3 regions of the Pelorhabdus sp. sgz311001 genome follow, and region 1 is predicted to be linked to each of the others. Evidence: riboswitches for the same ligand, from Rfam matches in the RefSeq annotation. Region 1 holds a riboswitch; each other region holds the start of a gene.

Region 1 (10,635 bases):
TACCTCTTCGCCTTCTTTGGCAATAATAACCGGATTAATCAGTTCAATCAGCCCATCGCCTACATCAATCACCACAACACGCAGTGATACGCCGACTTGTGGTGCAGCTAAACCTACTCCATCAGCCGCATACATAGTATCAGCCATATTATCAAGAAGCTGCTTAAGTTTTTTATCAATTTTCTCTACTGGCAACGCAATTTCCTTAAGTACTTTATCGCCAGCTCGTTTTATATCAAGAATCGCCATAATGATTCCTCCTTTTATGAAAATCCTGAAACAATTTTAGCACATAACAAGTAAAAAATCTAATACATCAAGCTAAGAGGATCTACATCGACAGTCACATTTCGCTCTTCTAACAGTTTTACGTCGCGAATGACGTCCCGAACCTTATCAGGTTCGCTTGTTTTAATCAGTCCAATCAAGCGATACGTATCTTGAATCTTAGCAATCGCTGCCGCTACTGGTCCAATGATCTCCGTCTGGGGCGAAGTTAACCTATTTTGTAAAACGCGGCAAGCTGATTCCGCCTGCAAGCGTAAAGGACTTTCTGCCTTGCCTTGCCAAATGATTTTGATAATCTGACAAAAGGGCGGATAAGAAAGCTGACGACGAAATTCAATTTCTTGATCATAAAAAGCCCGATAATTATGGTCAGCTGCTGCAAGAAGCGCATAATGGTCAGGATTATAAGTCTGTACAACGACAGTTCCTGGTTTATCGCCGCGCCCAGCCCGGCCAGCAGCCTGAGTAATCAGGGCAAAAGTTCTCTCAGCCGCCCGAAAATCTGGTAAATTGAGCGCCGTATCAGCAGAAATCACGCCAACAGCCGTTACATTATGAATATCGTGACCTTTCGCCACCATCTGAGTACCCAGCAAAATATCTTGTTTTCCTTGCAGAAATTCCTTTAAAATCCGGTCATGGGAAAATTTTTTGCTTGTTGTATCTTGATCCATTCTCACTACCGTCTTATCTGGCAGCAATTTATGAAGTTCTTCCTCTACTTTTTGGGTTCCTGTGCCGAAAAACTTAATATAACGACTGCCGCAGGCCGGGCAGATATCAGGAACGGACGCCGTCTGACGGCAATAATGACAGCGAAGATCCTGCCCTACTGAATGATAAACCATAGCAATGGCGCAATGAGGACAGGATATCACATGACCGCATTCGCGGCAAAGAATAAAGGTTGAATAACCACGTCGATTAATCAAAATAATTGCTTGTTCGCCTCGCTGCATCGTTTCGGTAAGCAAATTAGCCAGCGGCGGAGAAATTACGGTTCGCCGTCCTGATTTCAATTCTTGGGCCAAATCAACAAGTTCCACCTGCGGCATTGGCTGCTTATCAACACGATAGTCCAGAGAAAGCAGCTCATAGCGTCCTTCTTGCACTTCATAATATGTTTCCAAAGCTGGCGTAGCACTGCCCAAAAGAACGGTAGCGCCAGTAGTTTTTGCCCGAATAATCGCCGCCGTACGCGCATGGTAACGAGGAAGTTCCTCTTGCTTATAGGTAAATTCATGTTCTTCATCAAGCATGATCAGACCAAGGGACGGAGCTGGAACAAATAAAGCAGAGCGAGCCCCGATGACAATCCCCGCTTCTCTTTCCTTCATCTGACAAAAAGAATCAAAGCGTTCCCCAAAACTGAGTTTACTATGAATGACAACGACATCCTCGCCAAATCGTTCCTTAAAACGCCGGACAATTTGCCCTGTCAATGCGATTTCCGGCACAAGCATAATAACCTGCTGTCCCAGTCGCCGCGCTTCTGCTGCAGCCGCCAGATAAACTTCTGTTTTGCCACTGCCGGTTACGCCATGAAGCAAAAAAGTTTGCTGCACTTTTACGGCCAACGAAGGAATTATTTTCGCAAGCGCGTCCTGTTGTTCCTTCGTATAAACAGGCGGAGTGCCCATAATGGCAGTTTCACCGTAACTACGGCGAAAAGTCCGTACTTCCTTGAAAGTAATCCAGCCCTCTTCTTGCAACCGTTTGACAGCGTCCCACTGAACGCCCTGATTCTTCAAATCAGACCACATAACACAGCCCTGCTGTACAAAGTCAATAACCTTCTTCTGGGCAGGACGACGCGACCAATTTACAGTCTTCCCTTGATCAGACAAAGCAGCACAAATTGCCAATACCTTATCAGTTTTTTCGTTTGCCGTCCGACTTGTAATAATTTTTGTTGTAATGACTTTAGCACGCAAGAGAAACTGCAAATCTTTTTTCGAATAAAACGGCAGTTTCATGAGTTCTGCTTCTGTTTTTAAGTTTGATGAACATATTGCTTCATAAAGCGATCTTTGGGTCAAAGAAAGCTCCTGCAAAACCTGCTTTAACTCTGGCAAATCCGCCAAGTTTTCCTGATAGCCTCGCTTTGTTTTTATCGTATTTTTCCCTGGCACGAATAGTCTGAGTGTATCGCTGAGCGAACATAAATAATAATCAGCAAGCTGCCGAGCTGTTTCTAGCATACTTTCATCAAACCACGGTGTTTCATCAAGTACTTCCCGAATGGGTTTTAACGTCTCTTCGTCAAGGTCTTCGCCTGCTGCTGCTATCAAATCATTAGCTGATAGAACAGCTACTACAAAGCCTTCTACCATACGAGGGCCAAAGGGAACGAGAACACGACAGCCCCTTGCTACCTCCCAGCCTTCTGGAACCAGATAAGTAAAGGGACGATCAAGCCTTCTTACCGTTATATTTACAACAACCTGAGCATAGGTCATATTTTCCACCACGCATAAAAGTAAGGAGACTAAGAAATAGTCTCCTTATAAAATCCGATTTCTAAAATTCAATTCGCTCAAACTCGGCAAAATCCTGCTCCCAATTCCACCAGCTTGGTAAATTGCAGGAGAGAGGATCTTCCTGGGTAAACCAATCTTCCTCATAACAGTAAGGCATCTGTGGTGCGTAACGATGAAGACGGTTCTTAGCGCACGAGGAAAATCGTTTCATAATATCATCTCCTGACTATAAAATAAAGCAGCCTTTATAGTATAGCCAAGTATGATGAAATTATGGCTTTATAGACCAGCTTCCTGGCGTAAAATAGCAGCCTTGTCTGTTTTCTCCCAAGGAAGGTTCAGATCGTTACGGCCAAAATGACCATAAGCAGCCGTCTGTTTATAAATCGGACGACGTAAATCCAGCATTTTTATGATGCCAGCAGGACGCAAATCAAAATGTTTCTGTACTAAAGCAGCGATAACAGCGTCATCCACTTTGCCTGTTTCAAAGGTTTCTACCATAACTGAAACAGGACGAGCTACGCCAATCGCATAAGCAAGCTGAATTTCGCATTTATCAGCAAGGCCGGCGGCAACAATATTTTTTGCCACATAACGAGCTGCATAGGCGCCAGAGCGGTCTACTTTTGTAGGATCCTTACCGGAAAAAGCGCCGCCGCCATGACGAGCCATGCCGCCATAAGTATCAACAATAATTTTACGGCCTGTTAAGCCAGCGTCACCCTGTGGACCGCCAATAACAAAACGGCCCGTCGGATTAATATAATATTTAGTTTTATCATCAAGCAGTTCCGTTGGTACGATTGGTTTAATCACATGTGCGATTAAATCCTGTTCAATTGTTTTTAGTTCCACTTCCGGGCCATGTTGGGTTGAAATGACAATCGTATCAATGCGTACAGGCTTGCCATTTACATATTCTACCGTAACTTGTGTTTTTCCATCAGGACGCAAGTAAGGCAGTGTTCCATTTTTACGAACTTCCGATAAATGACGTGATAATTTGTGCGCTAAGGAAATTGGCAAAGGCATATAATCATCGGTTTCATTCGTAGCATAACCAAACATCATGCCTTGGTCGCCAGCGCCAATTGCTTCAATTTCATCCATTTCTCCCTGTTTCGCTTCCAACGCTTTATCAACACCCATAGCAATATCAGGCGACTGTTCGTCGATCGACACAAGGACGCCGCAAGTATCACCGTCAAAACCAAATTTTGCCCGAGTATAACCAATCTCTTTTACGGTGTTGCGGACAACTTTAGGAATATCGGCATAGCACTGCGTCGTAATTTCACCGGCTACATGGACTTGACCGGTAGTTACCAGCGTTTCACAGGCAACGCGAGCAAAAGGATCTTGTTCTAAAATAGCATCTAAAATGCCGTCAGAAATCTGATCAGCTATTTTATCAGGATGTCCTTCTGTAACTGATTCTGATGTAAATAAAACACGTTTTTCTTTCAAAAAAAGCCCTCCTCTATTGTGCTGTTTAAAAAAGAAAAACTCCCTAAATGGGAGTTTAATCATTCGCTCTCCCATCTCGCAAGAATTTCTCGCCGGAATTGGCACCGTTTTAGCTTGTACTAAATGGTTGCCGCGGTATCATTGGGCCTGTCCCTCCACCAACTCTTGATGAGTAAAATATAAAATTTTCACAAGAGCAATTGTATAGTAGAATGGCAAAAAAATCAAGAGCTTTTTTGCAGAATTGTGAAAACATGATCTAATATTTGATCAGCCAAAGCCTCTTTCGTCATCTGCGGTAATTCGACTATGGCGCCATCACGGAATAAAAGCTTGGCTATATTCGTGTCAACATTAAATCCGGCGCCTGGCTGTGATACGTCATTCGCTACAATAAGATCAAGATTCTTCTCTACTAGTTTTTTCGCTGCATAAGCTTCTACATTCTGCGTTTCCGCCGCAAAGCCTACGAGAATCTGTTTTTCTTTTATAGTACCCAATTCGCGTAAAATATCCGGATTGCGCTCTAATTCAATGATTAAATTCCCGTCATTTTTCTTGATTTTATGAGTAGCTACCGTTACTGGACGATAATCAGATACAGCGGCTGCCTTAATGACGACATCGCAAGTCGTAAAATATTTTAGCACTTCTTGCTGCATTTCTTTGGCGCTCTCAACAGAACAAAAAGTAACGCCATCAGGTTGCGGCAAACTGGAAGGACCTGATACTAAAATAACTTTGGCTCCCTGTTTTACCGCTTGCGCCGCAATAGCATAGCCCATTTTCCCGCTAGATCGATTACCAATATAGCGAACAGGATCAATGGCTTCACGCGTGCCAGCTGCTGTAACTAAAATGGTCTTACCAAGAAGCGGCTTCTTTTGCGCAAAAAAGTTTTGTACAAAAGCGACAATTTCCAAAGGTTCCGCTAACCGTCCCACTCCTTCAGTGCCACAGGCCAATAGGCCGCTGCCTGGCGAAATAAAGTGGTAACCAAGCTCTTTTAAAGTGGCCATATTTTTTTGCACAACAGGATTGCAATACATATTCGTATTCATCGCCGGAGCAACAATAACGGGAGCTTTTGTCGCCATCACTGTCGTAGACAGCATATCATCAGCAATCCCATTCGCAATCTTGCCCAAAATATTAGCGGTAGCCGGAACAATCAAAAACGCATCGGCTAACGTCGCCAGTGCAATGTGTTCGACATTCCAATGCTTCGCTTCGCTCCACATGCTGACAACAACAGGGTTGCCGCTCATTTCCTGAAACGTAAGCGCACTGACGAATTTCGCTGCCGATTCCGTCATAATCACATGAACATTGGCACCGGCTTTTTTTAATTTACTTACTACATCAACCGCTTTATAAACAGCAATGCCGCCTGTAACGCCTAGCACAATATTCTTGCCTTGAATTGACACTATTTAATACCTGCCTTTGTCCGCTCGTAGGAAACTTTACCTAAAGCGACTTCTTCGAGCGCCATTGTTACCGGTTTATTGGAACGACAGTCGATCAAGGTTGGTTCCCCATCCATAATCTGTCTGGCCCGTTTCGCCGCCAGTACGACTAAAGTGTATTTACTATCTACCTTGTTTACGAGTAAATCAAGCGATGGATATATCATGTTTGAAAATCTCCTTCCTAAAATCAGCCTGGTAATTCTTCATCTTCGTCGATACTGCCAAACAGGCAAATATGTTCAAGTAACGCCTCATTACGAATAATGCGACAGTGCTCCGCCTGCATAATAGCCTCAACCTGACTTACCGCCTTCGCCACTACATCATTGACAATGACATAATCATATTCATGGGCAAAGGTAAGTTCTTCTTTGACGCATTTCATACGCCGCTCAATAACCGCTTCACTATCAGTTCCCCGCCCAACAATACGGTGTTCTAATTCCGTAAGCGACGGCGGCAATATGTAAATGAAAACGCCTTGCGGAAAAGATTCTTTGACTTTCATTGCGCCTTGAATATCAATCTCTAAGATGACATCTTGGCCAGCCTGTAGTTTTTCTTCAACAAATTGTCGCGGCGTTCCGTAATAATTACCATAAACTTCCGCCCATTCCAACAAGTTTTGTTGCTCACGCATCGTCAAAAACTCTTCCTGCGAAACAAACCAATAATTGACTCCATTTTCCTCCCCAACCCGCATCGGTCTTGTAGTAACCGATACAGAGTAGTGAAGTGTAGCTGAAGCTTTTCGAAGTAACTCTTTACAAATTGTTCCCTTGCCGGCTCCAGAGGGGCCGGAAAGAACAAGTAGCGCTCCCTGACGCCGCGTCATACCTGTATATCCCCCTTATTCCTGTACATCTTCAGCACTATCTTTGCTTGACAACCGATGCGCGACAGTTTCTGGCTGAACTGCTGAAAGGATCACATGATCGCTATCAACAATAATCACAGCACGAGTTCGCCGTCCATAAGTCGCATCAATCAGCATACCACGGTCACGCGCTTCTTGAATAATGCGTTTAATCGGCGCCGATTCAGGACTCACGATGGAAATAATCCGGTTAGCTGATACAATATTACCAAAACCAATATTAATTAATTTGATTTCCATATTCTGATTCCTCCTGCAAAATTCTTGCAAAACCATCTATATTACTACTCTATGTTTTGGATTTGCTCTCTGATCTTCTCAATCTCACTTTTCATTTCCACAACGAGTGTAGCAATCTGATAATCATTGGCTTTAGAAGCAATCGTATTTGTTTCGCGATTAAATTCCTGCACTAAAAAATCAAGCTTTCGACCTACAGCCTCGCCACTATTTAAAATGGTCATAAACTGATCAAAATGACTTTTTAAACGGACAATTTCCTCGGTGATTGAAATACGGTCAGCAAATAAAGCAACTTCTTGCAACAGCCGACCTTCATCAATTTGCACCGCCACAGGCTGTAAAAACTCATTCATCCGTTCCGAAATTTTTTGCCGATAATCACTGACAACCTGCGGCGCCCGCACTTCAATCTTCGCCAAAATTTCCTTCATGTCGGCAATCCGTCTGATAAAATCAGCCTCAATATTATCGCCTTCAGCAGTCCGCATACTCATAAGGTTCTGAATGGCCGCATCAGCGGCAGCGGCAATTTTTGGCCAAAGCACAGAAACATCCTCACGTACTTCTTCTACCTTCAGCACGTCAGGATAGCGGGAAATTTGACTGACTGATTCACTTGCTGTCATATTAAGTAGTGTCGCCAAATCGCTTATCGCCTTATGGTAAGCGATTGCCAGCTCTTTGTCAACCCTTACACTGCGCTTTGCTTCGCCATATTCTTCTACTGTAATAAAAACGTCAATCCGACCTCTGGCAAGGCTTGCGGCAATCTTGCGGCGTATCTTATCTTCCAGTGAAGCTAAATTTTTCGGCATGCGAACTACAATTTCATTATATCGATGATTCACTGCTTTAATTTCTATACTAAGTCGGTGGCTTTCATCAAGAAATTCGCCCCGACCAAACCCTGTCATACTTTTAAGCACTAATCTGCACCATCCCTTACCATGGAGTATTGTAAGCAAAAAAAACGAATTCATGCTTTGATTATCAATCTATTTCGAGCTTTTTCGTGGATTTCCTTTTTTCTAAGAAAAAAGGGGGAAATCTCCCCCTCGCTTTCTCTAACGAATTTTTTTCATATCAAAGAAAAAACGGTATTTCTTCTCTTTATTCGCCACGCATAAAATTACAGGGCGATCATGAGAAATCCCCTCATCAGGGAAATAGTAGTAAGCTGCAAACAAATAAAGCTGGCGCGGTTTCGGCGCTCCCGCTACGGGAGCAGAACTTGGCGCAACCACTTTAAGCTCACTGGGCAAATTGGACTGAACAGGAGAAAAAATCTTCTGATCTTGTTCCAGCCACACAGCAACGCCTTGTGGTAAGGTCGAATCGGTTTGGTACAACTGAACAGCAAAGGTTAAAAACCCGGCATAGTCCTGCCAAAGCTTTTCTCCCTCTGGCACATAGACAGGCAAATGATCAGCCAGTTTATTTCTAGCATCAATTGCTACTACGAGAAAGGGCGTATAGCAATAAGCCTGATCCACGCTGTCGTTTAGTTTTTGCGTCTTTTCTTCATAAGAGCGCCAAGGCGCCATGAAATCATCATCACTTAAATGGACGCCCTTAATGGCATAAGTCTGTGCTGCGCCGCTATCATTAGCAGAGGCGGCCGCAAAGACATTCGAGCACCAGAAAATCAAACCTAATAGAGCACCGAGTGCTTTCGCATACTTGTTCATAGGTTCACTCTCCCACACACAGACTTTACTTATTCTATTACACCATTTCTCTGACTTTTCCCTCTTTTTTCATATTATTTCATCAATGAAACTTCTTTTATACTTTTCGATGATACACACCAGAGTAAACCTCAACAGCCGGACCAGACATATAAATATGGTTATCGGCGCGCCATTCCACAGTTAAGTCACCGCCGTCTAAATGAACAAGAGCTTCTCGCTGCGTCCTTCCGGTCAAAACAGCTGCAACTAAAGTAGCGCTTGTTCCCGTGCCACAGGCGAGCGTAATGCCAGCACCTCTTTCCCAAACACGCATACGCATTTCCTTGGGACCTAGAACTTCCACAAATTCTACATTGGTCTTGCGGGGAAAATAAGGATGCGTTTCGATGACTGGTCCGACTTTAGTCAAATCAACGGTAGCCATATCGTCAACAAAAATTACACAATGAGGATTTCCCATAGACACGCATGTTGCCAAATACTCTTTTCCATCAGCGACAATTGCTATATTTACAGCTTGACTATCGCCATCGCCGGTCATAGGAATTTCTTTTCTTAACAGACGGGGTTCACCCATATCAACACAAACCGTCTCAATCTTGCCATCTTTCATAATCAGTTCGGGACGAATCACGCCAGCTAAGGTTTCCAACGTAATTTTCGTTTTCGTTGTGAGACCATATTCATAGACATAACGGGCAACACAACGCGTCACATTGCCGCACATTTCCGCTTCGCTGCCATCAGAGTTAAAAATTCGCATGCGGAAATCTTCGGTTTCTGATGGCAAAATAATAACAAACCCATCAGCGCCAATCCCATAGTGGCGATCGCAAATTTCAATCGCTGCTTGCGAATAGTCTGTAACAGCTTCTTTTGTTCCGTCAATAATTACAAAATCATTTCCCTGACCGTGTACTTTTGTAAAATTCATGAAAAAACCTCCTTAATTGCTGCAATATAGCCAAAATCAATTCTATCAGACTCGTTGCGCCGCTGAAGGAATGGCTCTTTTCGGTCGCCACAGCCGTCTAATCAGGCTCACAAAGAGCGTCCATCCCGATAAGCATAGAATCACAGCCCAATCGCCTAAGTGAAGCGGCACCAGCGAAAACAAACTGCTTAAAACAGGAAGATAGAGAACTGCAAGATGCATCGAAACCGATCCAGTCACAGCCAACAGCAGTTGCCAATTGCTAAAAAATCCGATGTCCAAAATGCTAAAAAACTCAGATCTGCAGTCAAATACATGAAACAACTGGCAAAATACCAGTGTAGTAAGCGCCATCGTTCTAGCTAAAGCCAAGTCGTTCTGCACTGTATAGGTGAAAAAGAAAACGGCAATGGTACTACAGCCAATTTGCAAACCTCTTGCTATAATTTTACGGCTTAAGCCACGAGAAAACAAGCTTTCTCGCGGAAATCGCGGCGGCCTTAGCATAATGGCCGGATCTTTCCTATCGACACCAAGAGCTAACGCAGGCAGACCGTCAGTGACCAAATTGACCCATAGAATCTGTACAGGCAGAAGCGGTAGCGGTAAAGCTAGGCAAGCGGCAAGAAACATAGTCAATACTTCTCCAGTGTTACAGGCAAGTAAATAACGGATAAACTTGCGGATATTATCATAAATACCCCTTCCCTCGGCCACAGCGGCTACGATCGTCGAAAAGTGATCATCCGTTAAAATCATAGCTGCTGCTTCTTTCGCCACATCGCTGCCTGAGATCCCCATAGAAATGCCAATATCAGCTTCTTTAATGGCTGGCGCATCATTTACTCCATCGCCAGTCATGGCTACAATGTGCCCCCGCGATTTTAAAGCCCGCACAATTCGCAGCTTATGTCCTGGCGAAACACGGGCGAAAACAACCACATCATTGACGCGATGCGCCAATTCCTTGTCGCTGAGTCGATCTAGCTCCGTACCAGTAATAACCGTACCATGGTCTTTTTTCAACAAAGCGAGCTCCCGAGCAATCGCTACAGCCGTATTGGGGTGATCTCCCGTAATCATAACAGTGCGGATTCCCGCCTGCTGACATAAGTTTAGTGACTCCTTTACGGATTCGCGCGGTGGATCGATCATACCAACAAGCCCAACAAAAACAAGC
Region 2 (10,635 bases), 640 kb from region 1:
ATGACCTCTAATGGCTCTTCCCAATCATGGAATTGACTTTGATAGAATTTTTGATATTCTTCTTGGGTAATTTCATTTTTACTACGCGACCAGAGCGGTGTCATAGAATTTAAAGTCCGCACTTCCACTGATTCTGTTTCTGGGGCATCCTCGATAACCTTTCCTTCGTTATCAAGCGGTTTTTCTTTGTGGATGAAATTCATCTTTATAGGATAGCGAATATAATCGGAATACTTCTTGATTAGATTTTGCAATGTATAGCGTTCTAGAAAATTTTCCTCGCCAGCTTCTTTACCGCAGAAGGCGTCATGAAGCGTTAAAATAATTGTAGTGCCGCGAGTGTCTTTGTCAAATTCCTCAATCGTATAAGTTCCGTCGCCTGCTGATTCCCATTTTACACCCTTTTCTTGTCCGGGAGCTCGTGTCAGAAGCGTGACTTTTTGGGCAACCATAAAGGCGGAATAAAAGCCGACACCAAATTGGCCAATCAGCTCTGTATCAGAATTTGTGCCTGATTCTTTCATTTTAGCTAAAAAGGCCTTTGTACCTGATTGAGCAATTGTACCGATAGTGGCGATGACTTCGTCATAGGTCATGCCCATGCCATTGTCAGAAATCGTTAATGTTTTTGTACTTTCATCAGGGGATAGCAGAATTTCAAAGGTATCATTTCCTTCTAGTAAATTCTGATCGGTTAACGATGCAAACCGAACTTTATCAATGGCATCCGAGGCATTGGAGACCAATTCACGCAAAAAAATCTCTTTGTTTGTATAGATGGAATGGATCATTAAATCGAGAAGTTGTTTCGTTTCAGTTTGAAATTCGCGCGTTTCTTTTGCTTTAATTTCCTGTGTCACGGTAAAGCCTCCTAAAAGTATGGTGATTCTGTACTCTATTATTTTGCGAAATTCCCAACAAAATGGCAAGTAAAAATTTCCCATATCGGGAAATTTTCATTGACAGAGTTGTAGTTCCATGCTATTTTATATTAAAACAAATACGCTAAGTAGCTGATCAGAAATACTGAAGGCTCATTGTATCTTTTGAAAAATAAGGTGCAGTGGCCTTTTTTTGTTGTTTTATTTAAATGAACGGGGGGATTGTGATGAATACTCTATCTGATAAGCTGGCGAAGCTTGAAACAATGCTTCGTAGTTATGAAAGTGTAGTCATCGGTTTTTCTGGTGGGGTCGACAGTACTTTTTTAGCCGCCGCTGCTTATAAAATATTAGGTGAAAAAGCTCTTGCAGTTACTGCTTACTCAGCAACCTTGCCGCAAAGCGAAAAAACTGCTGCTATAGCGGTAGCCAAAGAAATTGGCATTCGTCACGAGTTGCTGCCAATTGATGAACTCGCTAGCCCTGACTTTAGAGAAAATGACGCAGATCGCTGCTATCATTGTAAAACACTGCGGTTTTCTGCGTTGGTATCCTGGGCTAGACAACATGAGTTTCAATGGATACTCGAAGGATCAAATCAAGATGACCTCGGCGACTATCGACCAGGCATACAAGCTGTTTCAGAATTGGATCAAGTCGCATCGCCTCTGCTAGAAGCTGGTTTCACCAAAAAAGAAATTCGTCAACTTTCGAAAAAGTGGGGGCTGGCAACCTGGAATAAACCAAGCGCAGCCTGTTTGTCGTCTAGGGTGGCTTATGGCGAAGCGATAACTGCGGAAAAGCTTGGACAAATAGAGCAAGCCGAAGAGTATATCAGAAAGTTTTGTTCTGGTTCGATACGAGTGCGTCACCATGGGCAGGTAGCTCGCATTGAAGTCGAAGCGGAATGGATCCCCAGTTTATGTCAGGATAAAGTACGAGAGCAAATTGTAGTCGAGTTTAGGCGTCTTGGCTTTACTTTTATAACAATCGATCTTAACGGCTATCAAACAGGCAGTATGAATGCTTTGCTGCAACAGAATTGATAAAATGATATAAATTACCGAATAAACTCTTATCTAGAGTGGTCGAGGGACTGGCCCGATGACGCCCGGCAACCGGCTTTTTAGCAAGGTGCCAATTCCAGCAGGAAATTTCCTGAACGATGAGAGAAGCGCAGAAACGTAAGAGCTTCTTTCAAAGGGGCTCTTACGTTTTATTTTTTAGTCTAAGGGAGAGAAAACAGTATGCTAGAAAAACAAAATCAAATTTCGGTAAAGCAACTGGACCAGATTTTAGCTATTTTGCAGCAAGTGTATCATGGACATCTTACGCTCACTTGGCAGAATTTCCGTTTGATTCAGATTGAACGCAATGAAAAAATTCGTCCTGATGAATCGTTAGGCTCATTTCGTAAAAATAGTGAACGTAGTAAGGAGTTTAAAGCGGTGCGCAAGGGGCTGGAAGAAGCCTGTGAAGGAATTGAGTATGGTCAGGTTACTATCGTAGTGAAAACAGGGAAAGTCGTCCAGATTGATCGGACTGAAAAACAACGTTTTACTGCTTTGGCAGGACTTGATGGCGATGGTATTTAGATTAAAACCACGGTATAATGAAACAAACTTGATTCATTATCGTAGAAAGAAAGGCGGCCACCATGATCTATGACATCGTAATTAGCGATGGTTTGCTTATTGATCCTGAAAGAGGGATGCGACGACGTGGCAATATAGGAATTTTCAACGGGAAAATTGCGGCAATTACATCAGAAGAATTACAAGGACGCGAGGTTCTCTCTGTGGCAGGGCGGATTGTTTCGCCAGGATTTATTGATATTCATGGTCATGTAGATCTTGACGATTATTGCGGTGAATTATCTTTGCGGCAAGGAATTACAACAACGATTGGCGGTAATTGTGGACTTGGCCCGCTTGATATAGAAGCGTTTTTTTCCGCGCAAGAAAAGCAGGGGTTTATTCTTCATCAAGCGGAAATGATTGGTCATTCGATTAGTTTGCGAAAAGCTGTCGGAGCATTGGATCCTTTGCAGCCAGCTACGGAAGAGCAGCTACAGCAAATGGAACTCTTTGTAGAACGAGCTTTTATTGAAGGGGCCTGCGGCTTGTCACTCGGGTTAGCCTATGCGCCGGGGACATCTGAGGCAGAAGTTATACGTTTGAGCCAAATTGCCGCTCGCTATGGACGGGTTATATCAATTGACACAAGAATGATTACTGCAATTGATATGTTTTCTTTAGTGGAAGCGATCCAAATTGCACGGCAAACTGGGGCGAGAATTCAGGTGTCTCATTTAGTTTATCAATATGGTACCGGTATGGTAGCCGAGGCATTGGCGCTCATTAACCAAGCGCGCGCTAGCGGGATTGACATTCGTTTTGACAGCGGTATGTATACACAGTGGGCGACGCACATTGGAGCTGTATTATTTAATGAAGAGTCCATGGCGTTAAATGGCTGGGGATTGGAAGATATTCTTGTAGTTACCGGAAAATATAACGGTCAACGATTGACGCCCGCTATTTATGAAGAATTGCGTAATGTAGATCCAGGGGCTTCTGTAGTTGTTCTTACAGGTATTGAAGAAGAAATTTATGAGGCTTTGCGTCATCCTTTTGCTATGCCATCCACCGATACTGGCCCTTATGCTAAAGGCGAAGGCCATCCCCAGATTGCCGGTAGCTTCCCGCGTTATTTGCGTAAGCTTGTGCGTGAAAATTACGAATTGAGCTTACTTGAAGCGTTGCGCAAAGCCACGTATTTACCTGCTGAGACGTTGGGCCTTACTTATAAAGGTCGGTTGCAGGAGGGCATGGATGCTGATATTACGATTTTTGATATTCGCACGATTTGCGATAAAGCTGATTTTGGAAGACCCGATGCCTGGCCGGAAGGGATTGATTATGTTTTGCTCGATGGACAGATCGTTTTTGCTGACGGTAAAATTCTAAGTCGTTGCGCCGGTAAAGCGGTACGTTCTCATTATCCTGTTTATGATTATCAAATATAATAAAACTTATGCAGCTGCACAATAAGGCAGCTGCATTTTTCTTGGGAAAATTCAGTTATTTGATTTGATAGACAGGAGAGTGGAAAAATATGTCGAATTAAAACGGAAAAAGAAGTATGGTGTTTTGCTTATAGGAAAGGGAGGTTTGTAAGATGAACGCAAGTACTGTTTCTTGGCAACGATGGCTATGGCAGAGAAGTACATTAGTCATTCTATTATTTGCGTTTCTCTTACTTTCCTTAGTTTGGGGCGGACTTTATTATAAAATACGGGCGGAACAGCAAATTGAGATTGAGCAGGCTATAAAAGAAACAAGCAATTTTGCCCGCGCCTTTGAGGAACATTCACTTCGGACGATTCGCAGTGCCGATCAAACGGTGCTGTTTTTAAAATATCAATATGAAACAGATGGGGCGATCATTAGCATTCCTCGTTATATTAATGAGGGTCGGTTGACCAATCAGCCCTTTGTATTATTGAGCATTGCTGGCGAGAATGGTGATTTATTATTAAGCAGCCAAGTGCCTTTTGTGCCCTCTAATTTAAAAGATCGAGAACATTTTTTTGTGCATCAAAAAGCAGATACGAATCAATTATTCATTAGCAAACCTGTTCTTGGCCGATCTTCCGGTAAATGGTCGATACAAATGACACGGCGTATTAATAAGCCCGATAAATCTTTTGGCGGGGTAGTTATCGTTTCCGTTGATTTAAATTACTTTACGAACTTTTACCGTCAGGTTCATTTAGGTGATAAATCATCGATTGCCCTTGTAGGTTTTGACGGGATTGTCAGAGCTAGGCAGGCTGGCGAAGATCATACTGCAGGACAAGATTTAACGGGAAGTGCTTTGTTGCAACAAATTCAAACACAAGAGTCAGGGTCTTTTATTGGCGAAGGGGCCCTTGATCCTGTGAAGCGTATTTACAGTTATCATGTATTGCCAGATTATCCTTTGGCTGTTGTAGTGGGGATTGCCGAAGAGGAGGTTTTGGCAAGCTTACATGAAAGAATCATCGCTTACTATCAGGTCGTTGGCGCGCTTACTTTTATTCTTTTGTTGTTTATTTGTCTACTGCTCTTAGTGATACGGCGGCAAAAGCGGACAGAAATGTATTTGGCTGCCGCTCGTGACGAGCTAGAAGAGAAGGTGAAGGAGCGGACGAAACAGCTTTTTACTGTCAATGGACAACTTACGGGGAAAAACCAGGAATTGCTTGAAATCAACACCGAATTACAAAAGGAAGTCCATGATCGGGAAGCTGCCGAAGGCGAACTGAAAGTCAAAAATGTGGAACTGGAAAATGCCTACAGTGAATTGAAAAATGCGCAATCGCAAATTCTTCATCAGGAAAAAATGGCTTCGATAGGCCAGCTAGCAGCTGGAATTGCTCATGAAATTAATAATCCCTTAGGATTTGTACTTAGCAACTACGAAACCCTTGAAGAATATACAAAACGCCTTATTGAAATGATTGCTGCTTTAAAAAAGGTAGCAGAAGAAGCTAGAAATCAGGATCCTGAAAGACTGAAGCAGTCCTTACAAAACTTGAGCACCTTAATGAAAAAGAAGAAAATTGATTACATTTTAACAGATATTGAACCGGCTTTTTCGGAGAGCCTGGAAGGGCTTCAGCGGGTTGGCAGCATTGTTAAAGCCTTACGAGCCTTTTCACGTAGTGATCAAAGCGGTAGTTGGGAAGCTTATGACTTAAATGAAGGAATTCAAAGCTCACTAGTTGTTTGCCGAAATGAATTCAAATATATTGCGGCAGTAGACCTTCAGTTAGGCGATATTCCGCTGATTCAAGCTGTGGGAGGGCAGATTAATCAAGTATTGTTAAATCTGCTGCTAAATGCCGCCCAAGCAATTACTATGAAAGAAGGGGAAAGCATACCTTGGGGGAAAATCGTAATCGAGACATATGTACGCGATTCTTTTGTTTGCTGTTCGATTCGTGATAATGGTAGCGGGATACCCGAGGAAATTGGCCAAGATATTTTTAATCCCTTTTTTACGACAAAGCCTGTTGGTAGCGGTACAGGGCTTGGGCTTAGTATTTCTTACGATATTATTGTGAATAAACATCATGGTAAAATTTCATTTACAAGTAAACTGAATGAGGGTACGCAATTTTTGCTGGAATTGCCGCTAAAACAAACGGAGCAAGAATAAGAATTAACATAAGAAAGTCGGTGATGACGATGAAAATGTTAGTTGTTGATGATGAACGCTTCAATCTTACCTTAGCTAAGGATTTAATTGAGGCGCACATTCCAGGCAGTGATGTTCTAACTTGCAAACTTCCTGAAACTGTCATAGATTTGTTGCGGGATCAGGAAATTGATATTATTTTACTTGATATTGTTATGCCTAAGTTGAATGGTATGGAACTTTTACAGCAGATTCGTCGCCATGATGAATATAAGGATATTCAAATTATTATGTTTACAGGATTAACCGATAAAGAAAGTTTTCGGACTTGTTTTGAATATGGGGCCAATGATTATATTGGAAAGCCAATTGACGTTATTGAATTTACCACAAGGATGAGAGCTGCCGTAGAGGCGCGAAAACGAATTCTCATGTTGCGTGATATGTTTGATCAAATGTCTCAGCAATATCAAGAGCTGCAAGCGGTAACCCAGAAACTGAAAGAAGCGCAGTTTCATTTGATTCAGTCAGAGAAGCTAGCTTCTCTGGGGGAAATTGCCGCAGGAGTGGCTCATGAAATCAATAATCCGATTGGATTTGTCAGCAGTAATCTGGAGATTATGGCGAAATATCTTACTCGTATTCAGGAAGTTATCGAACTTTATCGATCCTTTGTTGATTTCGCTGCTGATGAGCAAAGCACCAAGGAGCAGTTGCTTGAGGTAATTCCATCTTTGCGTGAAGGCGAGAAAAGTCATAAAATCACTCGAGTATTAGCTGATTTTGGTCCGACGATTGCCGAATCGCAAGATGGTGTGAATCGTGTGGCTAAAATCGTTCGGAGTTTGCGGAATTTTGCCCGGACAGGCTTAGAAGATGAAATTGCCATGCATGATATGAATCAGATTGTAGAAGAAGCACTGTTGATTACTAAAAACGAAGTGAAATATACGGCGGAAGTAGAGAAGAACATGCAAGATTTACCTGAAATAAAATGCGATAAAGGTCAGATTGCTCAGGTATTGATGAATATTCTTGTCAATGCGTCTCATGCGATCAAAAGTCAACACAAAGAGGGCATGGGAAAAATTACGGTGGAAACGTATGTAGAGGATGTTTTTGCCGTATGTAAAATTACTGATGATGGTCCTGGCATTCCACCGGAGTATTTGACTCGAATCTTTGATCCCTTTTTTACGACCAAAGAGGTGGGCAGTGGTACTGGTCTTGGCCTTAGTATTGCTTATGGCATTATTAATAAACATGGTGGACAATTTTTAGTGGAGAGCCAGATCGGCCATGGTGCTTCATTTTTTATAAAAATTCCCTATGGAGAAAGAAATATAGATGAAGTGGTTTCATAAGCGAGAAACGGGAAAGAGGGGGACAAAAAGAAGATGGAAGATCGTATTTTATTTGTAGATGATGAAAAATCAATACTGAAAGCCATTGAGCGGCTCTTTTTTGATACAGATTACGAGTTGTTCGTAGCCGAAAGCGGCGAAGAAGGATTAGATATTTTAAAAGAAAATCCCATTGATATTGTTGTCTCCGACATGCGCATGCCAGGTATGGATGGACACCAGTTTTTAAAAAAAGTCAAAGCGCTCTATCCAGCTACCACAAGGTTAGTTTTAAGCGGTTATGCCGATGAAAAGGAAATTCTTGATAGTCTCATTGATGGATCCAATAGTTTATATTTGTTTAAACCGTGGAATGGAGAGGATTTGAAGAAGAAGATTGAGCAAATTTTTACAGCTCGTAAAATTTATCGTAATCCTATTTTGCTGAATCTTGTCAACGGATTGGAAAATCTCGCTGTTGTCACGGGAATTTATGATTCTGTAGGCGAGCTAATTGCCAAAGATGCCGAAGCAAGTGCGATTGCCAAAGTGATTGAAACAGATCCTGCCGTTACAGCAGCTATTTTACGAGTCGTAAATTCAGCGTTTTATAACGTAAAAACAGCTTCTGTTTTACAGGCTATTAACTATTTAGGTCTCTCTATTGTCAAATCAATAGTGCTTTCTTGCAGTCTCTTTAAACTCGTTGATTTGTCAATACCGCCTTTTTCGGTAGAAGAATTGACAAGACATGCTAATCTGACCAATCGCTTTATGAGTAAAATCTATCGAGAATTACTCCAAAAGAAAATGCCTGACAACTTATCAACAGCTGGACTTTTACATAACTTAGGCCTCGTTTTATGCATCCATTATTTCGCGAATGACTACCAAGAAGTGTTGAAAGCCGCTTTACAAACAGATACGCTTGTTTTAACAGAACTTGAGAAAGAGCGTCTTGGTGTTACTCATGAAGAGATGGGCGGCTATTTGCTTGATTGGTGGGGAATTCCTTATCCTATTGTAGAATGTGCTTTATTTCATCATCAGCCGCTTCATAGTGCCGTTATTGATCGCGAAGCCGTAAGCGCCGTCCATTTGGCCAATTATTATGCCTGGAAATTGATTGCGCCAGAATTACAAACCCCTTTGGAGGAAGGCGTTTTTGACTTTTTGCAAATTGCTCAGTCTGACTGTGAAGCGGTTCTGTTGCAAGATTAAAGGAAAAGTATATTTGTAATAATACAATTCTATACTTGCTATCGATTCCTAATGGAAAATAAATTTTAATATCTTATTAGTTTCCCCGTATCTTTTTACTAGCTTTCTATGACTAAGTAGATAGAAAGAAAAGAGGGGGAACTTACTATGATGGAAAAACGATACTATGAATGGAGTCTTTTATTGCTCCGTCTTACTTTAGGCATTATTTTCTTAGCCCATGGCTGGCAGAAAATAAATGGGTTTGAGCAAGTAGCAAAATTTTTTGCTTCCCTAGGATTGCCAGGCTTTTTAATCTACTTTGTTGTGACGATAGAAACGCTTGGGGGGTTGTTCCTACTGCTGGGAATCTTCACGCGGCTGGCAGCTGTTGGCATTGCAGCGGTTATGGTTGGCGCTATCGCTACGGTGAAAGCGCAGGCTGGTTTGGTTGGCGGTTATGAATTTGAACTAACTTTGTTGATTGGTGCGGTTGCATTGGCTCTTTCAGGCAGTGAATTGTTTTCGGTACAAACTCTATGGAAAAAAAATAGACAAAATTAAAGCTTTGCAATAGGGGCCGCAAGCGAGAATTTTTTCGCGCTTGTGGTCCTTAATTTTTTTCTGAGTAGAAAACAGGAAAATGACGGTTTTTTCGCAAAATTATATAAGATCAGTAAAAACGAGTTTGTATTTACATTTTGCACGAACATCAGAGAGGGGCTAAAAAATGTTACATTTACGAAGAACGGCATTAAGCGATAAAGAGTCTTGGCAGCAGGCTGGGATTGAAACAATTGCTTTTGATGATGCTAAAATGCGAACTAATACAAAAGAAAGACCCAATTGGGTACACTTCGGCGGCGGTAATATTTTTCGCGCTTTTTTAGCCGCGATTCATCAAGAATTGTTAAATGACGGAAAGGTTGATACTGGGATTGTAGCTGTATCAACCTATGATTTGGAAATTATCGAAAAGGTTTATGAACCTTATGAGAATCTAAGCTTACTGGCGGTGATGCATGCTGATGGCAGTCTTGACAAGAAAGTGATTGCCAGTGTAGCCGAAGGCCTGTTAGGAGATTCATCTCGCCCAACTGATTGGCAGAGATTATGCGAGATTTTTCAAAATCCATCTTTACAAATGGTAAGTTTTACGATTACCGAAAAAGGGTATCAACTAACGGATTTATCGGGAAGTTATTTGCCGGAAGTTTTGCAAGATATGCAAAACGGACCTAAGGCGCCTGTTCATGTTATGGCCAAAGTGGCTGCCCTTGCTTTAGCGCGCTATGAGCAAGGCGAATTACCTATTGCTTTTGTAAGTATGGATAATTGCTCGCATAACGGTGATAAATTAGCGGAAGCAGTATTAACATTTGCGCAGGCTTGGGAAAAACAAGGATTTGTACCAAGTCAGTTTGTTACTTATTTGCAAAATCGCCAAAAGGTCGCTTTTCCCTGGACGATGATTGATAAAATTACGCCAAGACCTTCCGAAATAGTTCAGAAAAAGCTCCATGACTGCGGCTTTGGCGATACGGAACTGATTCGTACGAAGAAGAATACTTTTATTGCTCCCTTTGTAAATGCTGAAGGTCCACAATACTTAGTGATCGAAGATCATTTTCCCAATGGGCGCATGCCTTTAGAAGATGTCGGTGTTTTATTTACTGATCGACAGACTGTAGAGAAAGTTGAAAAAATGAAGGTTACAACTTGCCTTAATCCTCTGCATACGGCTCTCGCTGTTTTTGGCTGTTTGCTTGGTTATACTTTGATTGCCGATGAAATGAAAGATCCGGAGCTAAAGCAACTGGTTGAAAAAATAGGATATGATGAAGGCATGCCTGTAGTAGTAGATCCGGAAATTCTAAAGCCGATGTCTTTTATTCAGGAAGTACTAGAGGTGCGTTTGCCGAATCCCTACATTCCTGATACACCACAGCGGATTGCTACAGATACTTCGCAAAAAGTTGGTGTGCGATTTGGTGAAACCATCAAAGCTTATCAAAAAAGTGATTCTT
Region 3 (10,635 bases), on a different contig from region 1:
TCGACGAATGAAGCTGCCCCAGATACATCCCTGGCGCTTGTTAGAACAAAACCACTAAACAGCAAAAAGAAAAATACTTCCAAAATCAATTTGGCTGTAGTCCTTTTTTGATAGAAAGCAATCCTTGATAATCGATCCTTAATATGTTTTTTGCTACTAATGAATCCGGCTGTTGTAAAAGAGTTCTCTTGAGATGAGTATCTCTCCAAAAAAGCAATAATCGCGGCGCCATAATAGTGGCATTCTTCTGGTTCCAATAAACTGAGTACTGACGCATCGCAAGCCAATTCCCGATCCTGACGCATTTGATAAAAAGCATACCAAATAAGCGGGTTGAACCAGTGAATGATCTGGAAAAAAGCGATAATCCAATTGACATAAAGATCTTTGCGTTGAAGATGGGCTAGTTCATGGAGAAAAATATAACGTAGATCCGCCTTACTCAAAAACTGAACCATGCCCATTGGCAAAACTAGATGTGACTGCCAAAGTCCAACTATTCTTGGACTTTGAAATTCTTTTGACTCGACCAAAATTGGATTATGCTTTACATTTACCAATTTCTTGCATTCATTCAATAGGTTTAGCACGTCTTTATCTCGAACTTGTGGACTATTCTTTATGATAGCTTGCAGTTTCATAGTGGATCGAATCATATAGCAAGTAAAAATAACTACACCAATAAGCCAAACCAAAAATATCATTTCATTTTCATTATCAAAGAAAGCCCTGTTCATTGATACATAATAATCATCGCTATCGTTCGCGAATTTGTTTATGGAAAACTTTCTATTCACAGTCGACTCAACAGCTACAGATTGACTGGGTTTAAAATAATCAGCACTTTGGGTAACTACATAGTTGAAAACATTAAATATACTTAAAGGGCTTTCTGGCGCAAAGGGAATTAACAATTTTCCAATCAATAGAAACCATATCAGGTACTGCCAGTTTGCCCCTAAGCGATGTTTAGAGACCAAACGAACCACCAGTATTAAGCCGACTAAACCACTCCCTATCAGCGAAGAATATAGCAACCAATGAACAAAAGAATCGAGTCCCATAAAGAGACCTCCCTTGCTTTATTTTTTCTTTTGATCTAGGATGCGTTTCAGTTCAGCTATTTCTTCTTTTGACAATTGCTGTTCCTCTAAAAAATTGGCAAACATCACATTCAAAGCGCCAGAAAATACTTTGTCTAAAAAGGACTGGCTTTCCGCTTTTATACAATCGACTTCGGCCACAAGGGGATAATACACATATTCCCGGCCTTCGACATGAAAAGCGACGGCTTGTTTCTTTACCAGTCTTCCCAACATTGTTTTAACGGTCTTGGGCTTCCATGGCATAATCCCTTCGATTTGCTTAATGACTTGGTTGGCTGTAAGCGGTGCCTTTGCCCATAAAATCTTCATAACTTGCCATTCCATGTCCGAGATTTGCGGTAACGTTTTCAAAGCTTTCCACTCCTAAAGATTACAATTGTAATTATAAATAATATACCCCTTGTAAGACTTCCTGTCAAAAATCAAATATTGTTTAAACCAATGCACTATTTTTTTAAACACATAAGATGAACTGTTACGGTCAAATAAAAAACAACAGTAAAAGTTATGAATCAACCTGGACATAACAAAAGTGCATTTATGCCCTAGCGTAGGCACAAATGCACTTTTTATCAACAGTACGTTTTCTACTTATGCTGTAAACTTACTTTCTTCAATCTTGCTACAGCCGCTTCTAATGTTTCGATTTTTTTGCAGTAGCAAAACCGAATAAAAGTATGGGCATCAGCGCTGTCGGGACGATAAAAACTGGAACCAGGTACCGGCGCAACACCAATTTCCCGGGTTAGATAGAAGGAAAATTCTACATCATCGTGCCACCCTAAAGAACGAATATCCGCCATAATGTAATAAGCTCCCTGCGGTTTTACACAACGAAGACCAACTGATTCTAGCGCTCCTAGGAGCAAATCACGGCGCTCGGCGTAAAAATCTCCTAGCTCCTGATAGTAAGAGTCCGGAAACCGCAAAGCTGCGGCAGAAGCAACCTGTAAGGGGGCAGCAGCGCCAACGGTTAAAAAGTCATGAACTTTACGAATCGAATCCGTAATTTCCGGGGAAGCAATCACATAGCCAATACGCCAGCCAGTCACACTATAAGTTTTTGAGGTGCTGTTAATAATAATCGTCCGCTCAGCCATCCCAGGCAGATTATAGAGAGGAATATGTTTGGCACCATCATAAAGGATATATTCGTAAATTTCGTCAGTAATTGCCAAAACGTCATACTTTTGACATAACTCAGCAATCACTTGTAATTCTTCCGCTGAAAACACTTTACCTGTAGGATTATGAGGCGTATTAATAATAATCGCTCTCGTCTTATCAGAAAAAGCTGCTTTTAATTCATCTAAGTCGAGGTGAAAATCCGGGGTATGGAGCGTCACATATTTGGGAGTCGCGCCGCATAAAACAGCATCAGCGCCATAATTCTCATAAAAAGGTTCAAAAACAATGACTTCATCGCCAGGATTAATCGTCGCAAGTAAGGTCGCGATCATTCCTTCCGTGGAGCCGCAGCAAACGGTAATTTGTTTTTCCGGATCAATTTCGATACCATATTCTTTTTTTACTTTTGCCGTAATGCCATCGCGTAAATCCTTGGTTCCCCAGGTAATCGCATATTGATTATGATCATTAAAAATTGCGTCAGCCGCAGCTTGTTTAATCGCATCAGGCGCTGGAAAATCGGGAAAGCCTTGCGCCAGGTTAATCGCGCCATGTTTTACAGCTACGCGTGTCATATCACGGATCACTGATTCCGTAAAATGACTTGCTTTTTCTGAAGCGTACTTTTGAATTCTCTGCATAATTTCTTCGTCTCCTTTTTCCTCACACCTGTTAATAGTCATAAAACAATTTTTATTCCAAAGCCTGATCTAGATCGGCAATAATATCTGCTACATCTTCCACGCCGACAGATAAACGAAGCAAGCAATCATCAATGCCCAATTTTTCTCTTGTTTCCACTGGAATATCAGCATGGGTCTGTTTCGCCGGAAAAGTAATCAATGTCTCAACACCGCCGAGGCTTTCGGCAAATTGAATGAACTTCACTTTTTCCAGTACTTGCAGCACAAGTTCCGGTCGCTTCACCGTAAAAGAAACCATACCGCCATAACCAGAAGCTTGCTTATCTTGAACCGCCTTGCCGGGATGCTCCGCCAGACCAGGATAATAGACTTTCGTTACATGACGATGCTGATTGAGCCATTCAGCTACAGCCTGAGCATTCTCATTGTGACGCTGCATCCGAAGCGCTAAGGTTTTCATGCCGCGAATCAACAGCCAGCTATCGCCAGGACTTAAAATATTGCCTGTAGCATTCTGGATATATTGAATTTTTTCAGCTAGTTCTGGATCTTTGGCTACAACAAGACCGCATAATAAATCATTATGGCCCGCTAAATATTTCGTACCACTGTGAAGTACAATATCGGCGCCCAGTTCTAAGGGGCGCTGTAGACAGGGCGTTAAAAAGGTATTATCAACAATCAAATGAATGCCTTTCGATTTCGTAAGCCTTGCGGTTGCCGCAATATCAACAATACTCATTAACGGATTGGTCGGCGTCTCAATCAAAACTGCCTTAGTATTAGCTTGGATGGCTGCCGCAATATTCTCTACATCAGTAGCATCAACATAAGTTGCTGTCAAGCCAAAGGGAGCAAACACTTTATCAATGACGCGATAAGTTCCGCCATAACAATCTTGAATCACCACTATGTGATCGCCAGCCTTGTACAACATCAAGACTGCTGTAATGGCCGCCATCCCAGTCGCAAAAGCATAACCGCCTGCACCATTTTCTAAAATTGCGATTCCCTTTTCCAAAACTTCTCGCGTCGGATTCTTGGTTCGCGTATAATCATAACCAGTACTTTGTCCCACTGCGGGATGGGCAAAAGATGCTGTTTGATAAATCGGCGTACTAATTGCTCCGGTTTTCTCATCGCTGCGTACACCAATGTGCACAATTTTCGAATTCAATTTCATGATTTTCCTCCATCCTGTTGTAAAACTCATTTTAGAAACAGTTACTACAATGCATACAAAAAGTCCCTTTCCATGAGGAAAGGGACATAACTTCCTTTCTCTCATCTTTCAGGATTTCTCCTGCTGGATTTAGCACCTTACGCGTAAAAACGCCGGTTGCCGGGTGTCATCGGGCCAGTCCCTCGACCACTCTTGATAAGAGTTTCGCTATGAAATTGTTAATAGTGTAACATTGCTTTATCTTTCTGTCAATGGAATGGAGTATAATTTTTTTCTAAAAAGCGGCAACTACAGCTACGCCATATTTATCTTGAATAAATTTCTTCACCTCTGGCGAAGTTAAATATTCAGCAATTTTTTTGATTTCCGGGCGATTTTCATCCCCTTTTCTTACGACAAGATCATTGGCATAAGGGGAATTAGCATCTTCACGAAATAAAGCTGTTTTAGGATCTATTTTTGCTTCTAAGACATAATTGGTATTAATAACAGCTCCATCGACATCAGGCAAAGCTCTAGTCAGTTGTGCCGGATCGACCTCAACAAATTTTAAGTTTTTCGGATTTTCGATAATATCACGCGGTGTCGCGGCAAAAGTAGCTAACCCTTCTTTTAATTTGATTAATCCATTGGCCTGGAGCAAAATAAGCCCCCGATATTCGTTGGAAGGGTTATTCGATATTGCGATAGTAGCGCCATTTTTCAAGTCATCCTTTGATTTAATTTTCTGTGAATAAAAACCAATTGGTTCTACGTGAACCTTAGCTGCTACTGTAAAATCATAACCTTTTTCCTTCGCAACAGACTCAAGATAAGGCAAATGTTGAAAATAATTACCATCAATCTGTTTATTCTGCAGAGCAGGATTTAATTGCCCTTCATCATCTAAGACAACGACCTCTAAATTAATTCCTTCTGCTTTTAATTTTGGTTTAATAAAATTTAAGATTTCAGCATGAGGCACAACGGCTGCACCAATTTTGACAGTCACTTCTGATTTTCCTGCAGTCTGAGTGCTTTCTTTTTTGTCGCTGCCGCAGCCTCCCATACTAGTGGCTAATGCAACAACACCAAGTATGATAATCAGTTTTTTCCAGCTTTTCTTTATGAACATCCCCATCATCCTTCTCTCTTATCCTTTATTCAAACTTATACCGCTTACGATTAATCCGCCTAGCGAGCCAATCACCTCCCCATTGAATTCCTTGTACTAAAATGACTAAAATAATAACAGTGGCAATCATCACATCATCACGATAACGCATATAACCAAAGCGAATCGCGAGACTTCCGAGACCGCCAGCGCCAATAGCGCCAGCCACAGCAGTAAAACCAGTAATCGCAATAATTGCCAGCGTGACACCCCGGACTAAAGAAGGCAGTGCTTCTGGAATCAGAACTTGCGTGATAATAGTAAAAGGCGTGGCTCCCATTGCTACAGCCGCTTCAATTTTTCCAATCCCCACCTCTTTTAAGCAATTCTCAATAATACGGGCTAAAAAAGGCGCTGCACCAATCGAAAGCGGTACAATCGCTGCCGTAGCCCCAAGTGTCGTGCCAATCAATAAACGAGATAAGGGCAATAAAATTACAATTAGAATAATGGAAGGAAAGGACCGAAAAATATTAATAATCGTTCCTAATATTTTGTTAATCCTAGGCGATGCCAATAAATTTCCTTTCTCGGTAATCACCAAAATAATACCTAGCGGCAATCCTAAAACCAAGGCGGCTAAGGTCGACAGTAACACCATATAAACCGTATCGCCAAAACCGGTAAATAATAGGTCTAATAAGTCATCATTCAAATGCCTTCTCCCTCCCGAAAAATCCGTTTTGACTGAAACCCTTGCAGAATCTGCACAAATTTTTTGGCCGTATCACTTTCAGGATTCATGAAAAATTTATCCACAGTTCCGGTTTCCACGATCTTCCCTTGTTCAATGACAGCCATATGATTGCAAATATGCTTTAAAACATCCAATTCGTGAGTAATCAGTACAATTGTTAACCCCAATTTTTGATTAATAGCTTTCAATAATTCTAAAATAGAATAAGTTGTTTGCGGATCAAGGGCCGAAGTTGCTTCATCACTTAAAAGTACATCGGGTTCATTTGAAAGAGCTCTGGCAATCCCCACACGTTGCTTTTGTCCGCCGCTCAATTGCAATGGATAAGCATTTGCTTTGTCTGTCAAATCAACAAGCTCCAAAATAGCGGCAACACGTTTAGCAATTTCTGTTTGCGGATAACCAGCCACCTTTAACGGAAAGGCCACATTATCAAAAACAGTCTTGGCATCAAACAAATTAAACTGTTGAAAAATCATGCCGATCTTGCGGCGAGCCAGCCGCAGCTGTTGTTTATCCATCGTAATAATATCTTGACTTCCAATTAAAATACTGCCAGAATCCGGCTCTTCCAGTCGATTCAAGCAACGAATCAGCGTTGATTTTCCGGCACCGCTAAATCCGATAATCCCAAAAATATCACCGTCATTAATCTCCAGATTAATGTCTTTGAGCGCATGAACGGTTGCTTGCGGTGTTTGATACATTTTACTTACATTCTGAATGCGAATCATCAGCTTTCAACTCACTTTACTATAGTCAACTTCCTATGCTTGTCAACTTCCGGTAACAGGCTCTTCTTTCCAACGTGTCACGCGTTTTTCAATAGCCACCAACGTATAATTTAGAGCCACGCCTAGCATTGACATGGTAATAATAGAAGCATACATTGTAGGGATTTGATATTTCACTTCCGCATCATAGAGTAAAAAGCCGAGGCCGGCATTGGCGCCAATCATTTCAGCTGCAATCAAAATCAGAATAGAAGTGGTGGCACTTAACCGAATACCTGTAAAAATAGCTGGAATTGAAGCCGGCACAATGACTTTACTAAAAATAGTCAATTGAGATGTCCCCATCGAACGGGCCGACTTAATTAACAGCGGATCGACACTGCGAACCCCGGCAATGGTATTCAGTAAAATTGCCCACTGCACACCCCAGAAAATAATCGCCACCTTCGAAACTTCGCCAATCCCAAAGAGCAAGATAAAGACAGGAAACAAGGCTAGCGTTGAAGTCTGCCGAAAAGTCTGCAGTAAAGGATCAATAAACCGTTCAAAGCCTCTAAACCACCCGATTAAAAGTCCCAAGGGAATTGCAATCGCCAGACCAAGACCAAAACCAATGACCGAACGTCTAAGGCTCACGGCAATATGCTTAATTAATTCACCGCTAAGAAGCAAACTCCAAAAAGCAGCAAAAACTTTCGAAAAAGGCGGCAAAAAAGTCGGATCAGCCAGACCAATTCTTGGCGCCACTTCCCATAGCAGCAAAAAAAGCAAAACTGCTAGTAGCCGATAAAATACAGAAAAAATTCTTTTGAACCACTTTTTCACATGCGCCACTCCTTGTATACCAGTTAAAGAAAAGAAGTATCATCACTTTGTACTCAAACTAATTGAAGCAAGCCTCTTTTTAATTCAAATCTACGGTCAGCTAAAGCAGACTGCCGCCGATCATGAGTGACAATGACAACACCTGCTCCGTTTCGCTGCGCCTTTTTCAGATATTCCATCACAATAGCAGCTGAATCTACATCTAAATCATTTGTAGGCTCATCCGCCAAAATGATCTCAGGTTCTAAGAGCAGAGCCCTAGCCAGAGCAACACGCCGCATCTGCCCAATACTCAGTTGCTCCGGCAAATAGGTAAGACGATGTTCAAGCCCCAACTCGCGCAGCAAATGTTCAGCTCTAGCCGCTGTCGCCGTTTTTTCCGCTTTTTGCTGCTGAAATAGCCAAGCAGGAACCAATACATTTTCCAGTGCAGTAAGCGACCCGACTAAACGCGCTCTTTGAAAAACAAAGCCAATATATAGACTTCTCAGCTTTGCTCGCTCTGACGGGCTAAGCGACCCGACTTCTTGTCCTTTAAACCATATTTCACCTGCACTGGGGTTTTGCAATAAGCCTAAAATAGACAACAATGTTGTTTTCCCTGTTCCAGATTCACCAACAATGGATATCATTTCGCCTTTTTCTAGCTGAAATGAAACATCATATAAAATAGTTTCTTGGCCATAGAATTTTTTAATCTGGCGAATTCCCAGTAAAGATTCCAATTTTCCATCTCCTATCAATCAAACTCTCCCCGTGTCATAACCAAACTGGGCTCCACTTTACTGCTCCGATACGCGGGAATCCACGCGGCTAAAAGACCAATCGCCAGCCAAACTAGAAAAAGCAAAACCCCTATTTTGCCAACAACAAGAAAATCCGGATAAATAAACGGGAAAGACTCATAGGTTAATATAAAGCGCACCGCTCCTAAATAAAAAAGATAACCGCCAATGAATCCAATTAAAGCCCCTAGTGAACAAAGCAAGCTAGTTTCTACAATAATCATGCGGGCAAGCGCCTTCATTGTAAGCCCAAGAGCTAAGTAAAGTCCCCATTCCCCCTGTCTTTCAAGCGTCAGAGAGTAAAGGCGGGAAAAAAGCTGAATGACCGCTGAAATTACAACGATTAGAGCCACTGCCCAGAGCAGTGATCCAATAACAGTAAGCTGTTCATAAGTATGCCGCTTTGCCTCGGCAGCAGAATAGGCATGAACCGGTGCTATTTTTTCCAATTTTGCAATAATCTCACCAATATTAGCATCAGGCTCTACTTCCATTAAAATAGCAGAGATCAACTTGTCCGGCGTCCCTTTTTCTTGCCAAACAGCTTGTAGATATGGTGACTTTGCCGCAATAGCCCGTGCTGTTTTTTGATTCATCAAAATCGAATAATCGAGACCCGTGCCTGTCGGAGCCATAATTGCCGCAACGGTAAAGGTAGTCCCAAGCACATTAATCTTACGACCTTCAAAACTATTTACTTCTTTACCAATAATGATTTCATCGTCAGCAAGTTCTACCTTAGAAATATTTTTAAGCCATGGCTGAATCAGCCAGTCTGTTTGCGGATCAAAACCAATTAAGCGAATCACAGTGCCAATATCGCAACATTCTTCTGTTAGGCTTTGCGTAAAAAATTGACTAGTAATTTTTCTTACGCCTTTGATCTGAGATGCCGCGGCCTCCACCGATTGATTCATATAAATATTTTGCGGCGCTCCGCCATAAAGGATCTCTCCTGGATCTACAGCTACGCCATTTGGAACAACTAAAATATCAGCCCCTAGGCGCTGCTTAGCTGTTTCCATTCCATTATTTACACCTTGTTCTAATAGAAAAACAGCAAAAACAAGTAAAATACCAACAGCTAAAGCACACACAAGTGACAAATTTTGTACACGCCGATACCATAATGATTTTAAAATGATTCGGATCATAACAAGTGATCCTCACGATTTTTTTCTTCTTCTTTTACCACCTGCCAAATCCCACTGATTCCAGCAAGAATTAAAAGAATGGCCGCTCCTGTTTCTACGTGAGCCGTCAAGTGGCAAAGACTATCGCCATGATTGCAAAGTCCAATCGCCCAAGATTGCGGCAAAGCAATGGCAAATAAACCGAGTATACTTAAAAAGAAGTTATTGAATTTCCTTGCTTCCCTTGTTTTGGTAAAAAATAGACTTAGTGAAATGATAATCGCTAAAATAGCGAGAATATATTCTGCCTGAAAGGTATAATAGCAACGCATGGGAGGTTTTCCAGCTACGACTTCACATATAGGAAAAACCAAAGGTAACAGAAGCAAACTGATACTGACAAGCAAGGAAATCCACTGAATGATTTTTTTCTGTCGCAAAGCCCCCACACTCCTTACTGATTATGATTGGTATGATTTTCCATGGTATGTTGTAAAACAGGAGCCTGGCTCTGGCTTGGGTGATTCACACCAAAATGCAACCCAATAATTCCCCCAAAAACGATAAGAACTGATATAAAAATATAACTTCTAAAATTCAATATCTCACCCGCTCTCTATAAAGCTTCTGATCTGTTCTAAATTAAGGCTCCTGCCAATTGAGACAGGAACCTTACTTATTACTGCTGGCTAATAGCAAGCGCCTCATCTAGATAATAGAGCAAATCATCAATATCTTCGAGTCCAATAGACAATCGAATCAAATCTTCTGTTACACCGCTAGCAATCTGTTCTTTTTCACTCAATTGCTGGTGAGTTGTACTAGCCGGATGAATAATCAGTGATTTCGCATCTCCCACATTTGCTAAGTGGGAAAAGAGCCCAATATGATCAATCAATTTCGTTCCCGCATTTCGTCCGCCTTTAATGCCAAAAGTCAGGATTGCCCCAGGACCCTTTGGTAAGTATTTACGTGCTTTTTCATAGGAATGACTTGTTTTAAGGCCTGGATAATTGACCCAAGTAACTGCTGAATGCTGCTCTAAAAACTCTGCTACCTTTTGTGCATTCGCTACATGGCGATCAAGACGCAAAGATAAGGTTTCAATTCCTTGCAAAAACAAAAATGAATTAAAAGGGCTGATGGCAGCGCCGGTATCGCGGAGCAGCGAAACCCGCGCCTTGAGAATATAGGCAGCCGGGCCAAATTTTTCAACATAGGAAAGACCGTGGTAACTAGGATCAGGC

The links. A riboswitch is a leader RNA that binds a small molecule or an ion and turns the genes downstream of it on or off. The one in region 1 is predicted to bind S-adenosylmethionine.
Region 2: another riboswitch for S-adenosylmethionine. It lies ahead of AC0MXB_RS01445 (DUF2292 domain-containing protein); the one in region 1 lies ahead of metK (methionine adenosyltransferase).
Region 3: another riboswitch for S-adenosylmethionine. It lies ahead of AC0MXB_RS12915 (trans-sulfuration enzyme family protein); the one in region 1 lies ahead of metK (methionine adenosyltransferase).

What each region holds. Positions count from the first base shown of each region.
Region 1 is NZ_JBVXUT010000001.1:916,169-926,803, reverse strand. Features, by position in the region: gene def (peptide deformylase) at 1-249, opposite strand, end outside; gene priA (primosomal protein N') at 309-2,747, opposite strand; gene AC0MXB_RS04805 (hypothetical protein) at 2,809-2,979, opposite strand; gene metK (methionine adenosyltransferase) at 3,048-4,238, opposite strand; SAM riboswitch class I at 4,307-4,413, opposite strand; gene coaBC (bifunctional phosphopantothenoylcysteine decarboxylase/phosphopantothenate--cysteine ligase CoaBC) at 4,463-5,671, opposite strand; gene rpoZ (DNA-directed RNA polymerase subunit omega) at 5,668-5,874, opposite strand; gene gmk (guanylate kinase) at 5,898-6,545, opposite strand; gene remA (extracellular matrix/biofilm regulator RemA) at 6,561-6,827, opposite strand; gene AC0MXB_RS04775 (YicC/YloC family endoribonuclease) at 6,872-7,756, opposite strand; gene AC0MXB_RS04770 (hypothetical protein) at 7,895-8,518, opposite strand; gene dapF (diaminopimelate epimerase) at 8,616-9,455, opposite strand; gene AC0MXB_RS04760 (cation-translocating P-type ATPase) at 9,501-10,635, opposite strand, start outside.
Region 2 is NZ_JBVXUT010000001.1:271,358-281,992, forward strand. Features, by position in the region: gene htpG (molecular chaperone HtpG) at 1-791, opposite strand, end outside; gene larE (ATP-dependent sacrificial sulfur transferase LarE) at 1,109-1,927, shown strand; SAM riboswitch class I at 1,954-2,053, shown strand; gene AC0MXB_RS01445 (DUF2292 domain-containing protein) at 2,129-2,476, shown strand; gene AC0MXB_RS01450 (N-acyl-D-amino-acid deacylase family protein) at 2,539-3,909, shown strand; gene AC0MXB_RS01455 (ATP-binding protein) at 4,062-6,086, shown strand; gene AC0MXB_RS01460 (hybrid sensor histidine kinase/response regulator) at 6,110-7,429, shown strand; gene AC0MXB_RS01465 (HDOD domain-containing protein) at 7,463-8,629, shown strand; gene AC0MXB_RS01470 (DoxX family protein) at 8,777-9,172, shown strand; gene AC0MXB_RS01475 (mannitol dehydrogenase family protein) at 9,339-10,635, shown strand, end outside.
Region 3 is NZ_JBVXUT010000005.1:39,123-49,757, forward strand. Features, by position in the region: gene AC0MXB_RS12900 (BlaR1 family beta-lactam sensor/signal transducer) at 1-1,064, opposite strand, end outside; gene AC0MXB_RS12905 (BlaI/MecI/CopY family transcriptional regulator) at 1,083-1,430, opposite strand; gene AC0MXB_RS12910 (pyridoxal phosphate-dependent aminotransferase) at 1,694-2,875, opposite strand; gene AC0MXB_RS12915 (trans-sulfuration enzyme family protein) at 2,928-4,061, opposite strand; SAM riboswitch class I at 4,160-4,263, opposite strand; gene AC0MXB_RS12920 (MetQ/NlpA family ABC transporter substrate-binding protein) at 4,336-5,175, opposite strand; gene AC0MXB_RS12925 (methionine ABC transporter permease) at 5,201-5,869, opposite strand; gene AC0MXB_RS12930 (methionine ABC transporter ATP-binding protein) at 5,866-6,645, opposite strand; gene AC0MXB_RS12935 (ABC transporter permease) at 6,688-7,470, opposite strand; gene AC0MXB_RS12940 (ABC transporter ATP-binding protein) at 7,524-8,195, opposite strand; gene AC0MXB_RS12945 (ABC transporter permease) at 8,210-9,409, opposite strand; gene AC0MXB_RS12950 (DUF4418 family protein) at 9,406-9,828, opposite strand; gene AC0MXB_RS12955 (homocysteine synthase) at 10,068-10,635, opposite strand, start outside.